Regions from separate parts of the Asticcacaulis sp. P4_H10 genome, predicted to be linked through region 1. Evidence: predicted binding sites of a transcription regulator. Region 1 holds the regulator's gene; the other holds the start of a gene.
What was found. The regulator HrcA, encoded in region 1, represses chaperone genes, less so after heat shock. The targets are predictions, from matches to a motif close to GTTAGCANTCNNNNNNNNNGANTGCTAAC.

Region 1 (3,414 bases):
ACGCCCGCTTCGATATCGTCATCGAAAGCAAGACGGTCATGGCTGGCGAAACGCTGAAGATCCGCCTGGCGCCCGGCGGCGGCATGGCGATCCGTTTCGTCGCCGGCAAGGCCAAGAAATAATGATGAAGCGCATCCTGTTCGTGGCCCTGCTGCTCGCCTTCCCGGCAGCGGCAGAGCCGCGGCTCGACAAGCTTCCGGCCTTTGCGTCAAAGCACGTCGAACCACGCGATGTGACGGTGTTTGTGCCCGACGAATGCCAGGAGGCGACGCGCTGCGCCGTCCTCTACATGCTGGATGGCCAGAACCTCTATACGCCCAGCCCCTATAGCGGCGCCGACTGGGGTGTGGCCGACACCGTGCCGAAGCTGATTAAGGACGGGCGCATACCACCGACCATCGTTGTTGGGATCGACAATATAAATGAGCGCACGCGCGAATATATGCCAGAGCGCGTCTATCGCCTGCTGCCCAAGGACTACCAGGCCCGCGTGCGCGCATTCGAGGACGGCAAGGAACCGAACTCCGATAACTTCCTGCAGTTCGTCGTCACCGAGCTGAAGCCTTTTGTCGATGGCAAGTACCCGACCCTGACCGACGCGGCACATACCGCCATCATGGGATCGAGCATGGGCGGGCATATCGCGCTCTATGCCCACGGCGAATATCCGTCCGTATTCGGAGCATCGGCATCCTTGTCCATGCCGTGGCTGATGGCGTCGTGGGCCATGGACGATGCGCACATCAAGGCCGATACCGCTGTCCTGCGCACGGCCTGGGCCATGTGGCTAAAGACCTCGAAGCTGAAGCCCGGCCGCGACCGCATCTATACCGACCAGGGGACGCTGGAGCTCGACGCCGAATTCACGCCTTACGAAGCGGCGATCACGCCCATCTTTCCGGCGGCGGGCTGGACTAAAGGCCGCGACTTCAAGGCCGAGATTTTTGAGAACACCAAGCACTCCGAAACCGACTGGCGCAAACGGCTGGATATTCCGCTGGTGTTTATGTTGCAGCGCTAAGCCAAAGGCGCCCCCGATTTTTCATAATCGCACATCCCCCTTGGCTGTGGCCGTTGATTTGCTACAATCGCCGCAATGACACTTTCTCCCCACATGTCCGGCCTGATGAATTCGACCGCGCCGTTGAGCGAGCTCGACGCGCGGGCACGCGACATCTTCCGCCACGTGGTGGAAACCTACCTGGAGACCGGTGAACCCGTCGGCTCGCGCACCCTGTCCAAGGGCGGCGTCCATCTGTCGCCGGCCTCCATCCGCAATACCATGCAGGACCTGTCGGCGCTGGGTCTTCTCTCCGCGCCACACACCTCGGCCGGGCGGTTGCCAACCCACCAGGGCCTGCGCCTGTTTGTCGACGGCCTGCTGGAAATCGGCGATCTTAGCGAAGAGGCCAAGCGTGACATCGAAACCCGCCTGACGGCAAAAGGTAATACCTTCGACGCAGCGCTGCACCAGGCCGGAAATCTGTTGTCGGGTTTGGCCGGAGGTGCCGGCCTGGTCATGACCCCGGTGTTTGAGGCTGGCGTCAAGCACGTCGAATTCATCAGTTTAAGCTCGGATCAGGCCCTTGCGGTCATAGTCTATGACGACGGCCGGGTCGAAAACCGCCTGATGCCTCTGCAGGGCGGGATGACCCCGTCCGTGCTGCAACAGGCGTCCAACTATCTGAATGTCCATCTGAAAGGCCGCACCCTCGCAGAGGCGCGTGTAACGCTGAAGACCGAGCTCGACCAGGAACGCCAGATGCTCGACGAAGCCGCCGCGACGCTGATCGAGGCGGGTTTGGCCGTCTGGTCAGGCGGTGACAAGGAAAAGCGCTCTTTGATCGTCCGCGGCCGTGCCAATCTGCTGGGCGGTGCTGAAACTCAGGAAGACCTGGAACGCGTTCGCCTGCTTTTCGACGATCTCGAGCAAAAAGAAGAGCTGATCGACCTGCTCGATGACGTTCGTGACGCTCAGGGGGTAAGAATTTTCATCGGCGCCGAGTCGAAACTGTTTTCTTTGTCGGGTTCGGCTGTTATTGCAGCGCCCTACATGATGAGTGACGGTCGTGGCAGCGGGCCCAAGGTGGTCGGCGCTATCGGCATCATCGGCCCGGCCCGGTTGAATTATGCACGCATCATCCCACTTGTGGACTACACAGCCAAGATTCTGGGCCGCCTGCTCGACTAAGGCGGCTGAACGTTTAAGGACCTATGCGATATGAGTGAACAGACGGAAACTCCTGAAACCGGCGACCTGGAAGCGGACGCCACGGAGCTTCTCAACAAGGCGCTCGAAGAGCTGCAGGCGGAAAACGTCGCGCTCAAGGAGCAGGCCCTGCGATACGCGGCCGAAGCCGAGAACACCAAGCGCCGCGCCGAGCGTGAGTCCAACGACGCCCGCGCTTTCGGCATCCAGCGTTTCGCCACCAGCCTGCTCAACGTCGCCGACGTGCTGCAACGTGCCCTGGCGTCGGCGCCGAATGAGATCACCGATCCGGCTTTCAAGAACTTCGTCGCAGGCATCGACATGACCGAAAAGGAACTGGCCGGTGCGTTCGAAAAGAACGGCGTCAAGAAGATCGCGCCGATGAAGGGCGACAAGTTCGACCCGAACCTGCATCAGGCCGTTATGGAACAGCCCTCGGAGGACGTTCAGGGCGGCGGTATCATCATGGTCATGCAGGCCGGCTACGAGCTGTTCGGCCGCGTTATCCGCCCGGCAATGGTGGCGGTTGCGGCAAAGTCCGCTGGCGCGCAACCGGCGAAGAACGGCTACGACGGCGATGCCGGTGAAGCCGCTGGCGAGACCGTGAATACCCAGGCGTAAAACTTATGGTGTTTGGGGTCTGGGACCCCAAGTCTTCCCTTCAAAGAAAAACCCTCGCCCTAAAAAGGCGAGGGTTTTTCTTTGAAATAAAGGTTTGCGGGGCCACAGGCCCCACACCCCAGAAGCTTTACAACTCGGATAACAACGTATTACGCTCGCCCATTCGGGGAGCGCGTCATGACAACACCATCAGCCGACACACCGCTAAGCACGACAGCCGCGCGGCTTGATTTCGTCGATGCCCTGCGGGGGTTGGTCATCGTGCTGATGGTGCTCGACCACACACGCGATTTCGTCCACCTGACAGGCATGACGGGCAATCCGCTCGATCCGAAAACCACGACGCCGGCGCTTTACGCCACGCGCTGGATCACCCATCTGTGTGCACCTACCTTCGTCTTCCTGTCGGGTGTGTCGATCTTCCTGCAGTCAACTAAGGGAAAGACCGGCTGGCCGCTGTCGCGTTTTCTGCTGACGCGCGGCCTGTGGCTCGTCTTCCTTGAACTGACGGTCGTCAATTTCGGCTTCGACTTCGCCCCCGGCATCTTCCTCCAGGTCATCTGGGCCATCGGCGTCAGCATGAT
Region 2 (3,414 bases), on a different contig from region 1:
CGCCAGTTGCACGGCGATGACAAGGCGCTCAGACTCCTGCGGGCGGCCCTGCTGATGCCGCTGCAAGCACGAATGGCAGTGGAATAAAAAAGAGCGGGCCTTGCGACCCGCTCTTTCCATTTTCAGCTGAGTGCTGAGAGGCTGGATTAGAAATCCATACCGCCCATGCCGCCCATGCCGCCACCGCCGCCACCCATGGACTGGGGAGCGTCCTTCTTCGGGCTTTCGACCACGGCGGCTTCCGTCGTGATCAGCAGGCCCGAAACCGAAGCGGCGTCTTGCAGAGCCGTGCGGACAACCTTGGCCGGGTCGATGACGCCATCGGCAACCAGGTCGACATACTTTTCCGTCTGGGCGTTGAAGCCAAAGGTCGGGCTGGTGTTGGCCAGCACGGCGTTGACAACGACCGAGCCTTCGACGCCGGCGTTTTCGGCGATCTGACGGATCGGGGCTTGCAGGGCGCGACGCACGATGGCGATACCGGCCGTCTGGTCGTCATTGGCGCCGGTCAGGTCGTTCAGGGCTTGCGAAGCCTTGAGCAGAGCCGTGCCACCGCCTGGAACGATGCCTTCGTCCACGGCAGCGCGCGTGGCGTTCAGGGCGTCGTCGACGCGGTCCTTCTTTTCCTTCACTTCGACTTCGGTCGAGCCACCGACGCGGATAACCGCGACGCCGCCGGCCAGCTTGGCCAGACGCTCTTGCAGCTTTTCACGGTCGTAGTCCGAAGTGGTTTCTTCGATCTGCTTCTTGATCTGCGAAACGCGGCCTTCGATCTCGGACTTTTCACCAACGCCGTCGACGATAGTGGTGTTTTCCTTGGTGATCGTGACCTTCTTGGCGCGGCCAAGCATGTCGAGCGCGACGGTTTCAAGCTTGATGCCGAGGTCTTCGCTGATGACCTGACCGGCGGTCAGGACTGCGATGTCTTCCAGCATGGCCTTGCGGCGGTCGCCGAAGCCAGGAGCCTTAACGGCAGCGACGCGCAGGCCGCCACGCAGACGGTTGACGACCAGGGTCGCCAGGGCTTCGCCTTCGACGTCCTCAGCGATGATCAGGAGCGGACGGCCCGACTGGACGACGGCTTCCAGGATCGGCAGCATGGGCTGCAGCGAGGAGATCTTCTTGTCGAAGATCAGGATGTAAGGGTCTTCGAGGACCGCTTCCATCTTGTCCGGGTTGGTGATGAAGTACGGCGACAGGTAGCCGCGGTCGAACTGCATGCCTTCGACGACATCCAGCTCGGTTTCGGCCGTCTTGGCTTCTTCGACGGTGATGACACCTTCGTTGCCGACCTTTTCCATGGCCTTGGCGATCATTTCACCGACTTCGGTGTCGCCATTGGCCGAGATGGTGCCGACCTGAGCGATTTCCGCATTGGTCGTGACCTTCTTGGACACCTTCTTGATTTCTTCGACGACGACCAGAACGGCCTTGTCGATGCCGCGCTTCAGGTCCATCGGGTTACGGCCCGAGGCAACCGACTTCAGGCCTTCGACGGCGATCGACTGCGCCAGGACCGTAGCGGTCGTGGTGCCGTCACCGGCCTTGTCGTTGGTCTTGGAAGCGACTTCGCGGATCAGCTGGGCGCCGAGGTTCTCGAAGCGGTCGGAAAGTTCGATCTCCTTGGCGACCGAGACACCGTCCTTGGTCGAGCGCGGGGCGCCGAAGGACTTTTCCAGGATGACATTGCGGCCCTTGGGGCCCAGGGTGACCTTCACCGCATTGGCGAGGATGTTGACGCCGCGCAGGATCTTGTCGCGCGCGTCCGAAGCAAACAGTACGTCTTTAGCAGCCATTGTTCGTGACTCCTTTAAAAGTTCAGAATTTCAGGGATTAGGAAACGATGCCGAGGATGTCGGATTCTTTCAGGATCAGCAGGTCTTCGCCGTTCAGCTTGACCTCGGTGCCGCCCCACTTGCCGAACAGGATGCGGTCGCCGGCCTTGACGTCGAGAGCGACTTGCTCGCCCTTGTCGTTACGGGCGCCGGGGCCAACGGCGACCACTTCGCCTTCTTGCGGCTTTTCCTTGGCAGTGTCCGGAATGATGATGCCGCCCTTGGTCTTGGCTTCTTCTTCAACGCGCTTGACCAGGACACGGTCGCCTAACGGGCGAAAGCTCATGGGATATCCTCCAGATGAAATGTAAGTGTGTTAGCACTCGATAGGTATGAGTGCTAATGCGCTCTCGAGGTAGTCATGAGGGCAGTCCGAGTCAAGGTGCGTACGCTCGAATTTTTTACGAACCTCGCGACGACAGGCTGCGCCCTCCGGCGACTGAAAAATAATGACATACCACACAGTCCTTTTTTGAAATGGTAGGATTTTGTTTACCACGCCGGGCGTATCGGACTCAGGCAATCGTTATCTGTGATCACATATCGAGATTTGACGCGCCCTTTGTGCGTACAGGCAGAAAACGATCGGCGGGGGCTGATGTGGCAGTGACTTTTTCGGTGTGCAGTAGTGTCCGGATTGCGCGTGCTGGCGGGGCGGATCGGTCGTGAACGCCAACAGATCCAAGCGCGATTTTCGCAACCTTGCCAATATCACGGAAACGGCGTCAACCAGCCGTATCCTGAACCTGGCGATGGTTAACAGCCAGAGCGCCAGCGATCCGGAATACAGTAGCAAGCCTTTCTTCCGAAATCCCAAGCTGAACAAGGCTGTCCTTATCAAGCATACCTTGCGGCCGAACGAGCTGGAGCTGTTCCAGAAGGAGCGCAGGTCGGCAACCAAGGTCATCATGCCGTTCGACCCCAATGACCTGCGGCTGGGTGGCGAGTCTTTCTTCGTCAATCAGAACGGTTATGACCGCAGCCTGCGCACACTGCTGAGCATGAGTGACAGTGAAAGCCAGAGGGATCTCGAAACCCTGGCGGTGCTCGACACCCTGCCGTCGCTTGATCCGTTTCTGCTGCGCGAATCGCTGGCGCGCAAGGGCATCGCGCCAGCGGCCTGTTACCTGCGGATTTCGGCCAACGACATTTCCAGCATGATTACCTTTGCCAACACGGAAATCGAGCGGCTGATCAACATCGCCTATCAGGACGGCGCCAAGACGGCATCGATGCGCTTTACCGGCAAGATCCTGTCCGACAGTCTCGACAAGGAACTGGAGCCCCTGAAGGCGACGTTGCGGCTTAGCGCGAGCCAGTTCGCCGACGGCATCTTTTCGTGGCGCGGTTTCCTGTACTTCAAATGGCGGCATCTCGACCTGCAGTCGGAGTTGCGCGCCGTCATCGACGGCCTGGCGAAATACCAGCCGATTGGACTGATCGACACAGAGGTCAAGGAGTTCCTCAAGCAAGTGCGGCCGCGCCTGGCCAAGCGCATCCTGACGGCGCTCAGCAATGTCGGCAACATTCTGCATCATTACGATGCATCCTATTCGGCGCTGATCGATGGTCACGATCC

Region 2: groES (co-chaperone GroES) is a predicted target of HrcA. The motif match lies at 2,151-2,179, and genes of this name have one in related genera.

Annotation. Positions count from the first base shown of each region.
Region 1 is NZ_JBFUKH010000002.1:235,343-238,756, reverse strand. Features, by position in the region: gene AC1DON_RS05230 (glycoside hydrolase family 97 protein) at 1-122, shown strand, start outside; gene AC1DON_RS05225 (alpha/beta hydrolase) at 122-1,021, shown strand; gene hrcA (heat-inducible transcriptional repressor HrcA) at 1,097-2,191, shown strand; gene grpE (nucleotide exchange factor GrpE) at 2,222-2,830, shown strand; gene AC1DON_RS05210 (acetyltransferase domain-containing protein) at 3,008-3,414, shown strand, end outside.
Region 2 is NZ_JBFUKH010000004.1:381,410-384,823, forward strand. Features, by position in the region: gene AC1DON_RS09940 (hypothetical protein) at 1-87, shown strand, start outside; gene groL (chaperonin GroEL) at 147-1,796, opposite strand; gene groES (co-chaperone GroES) at 1,834-2,121, opposite strand; gene AC1DON_RS09955 (hypothetical protein) at 2,501-3,414, shown strand, end outside.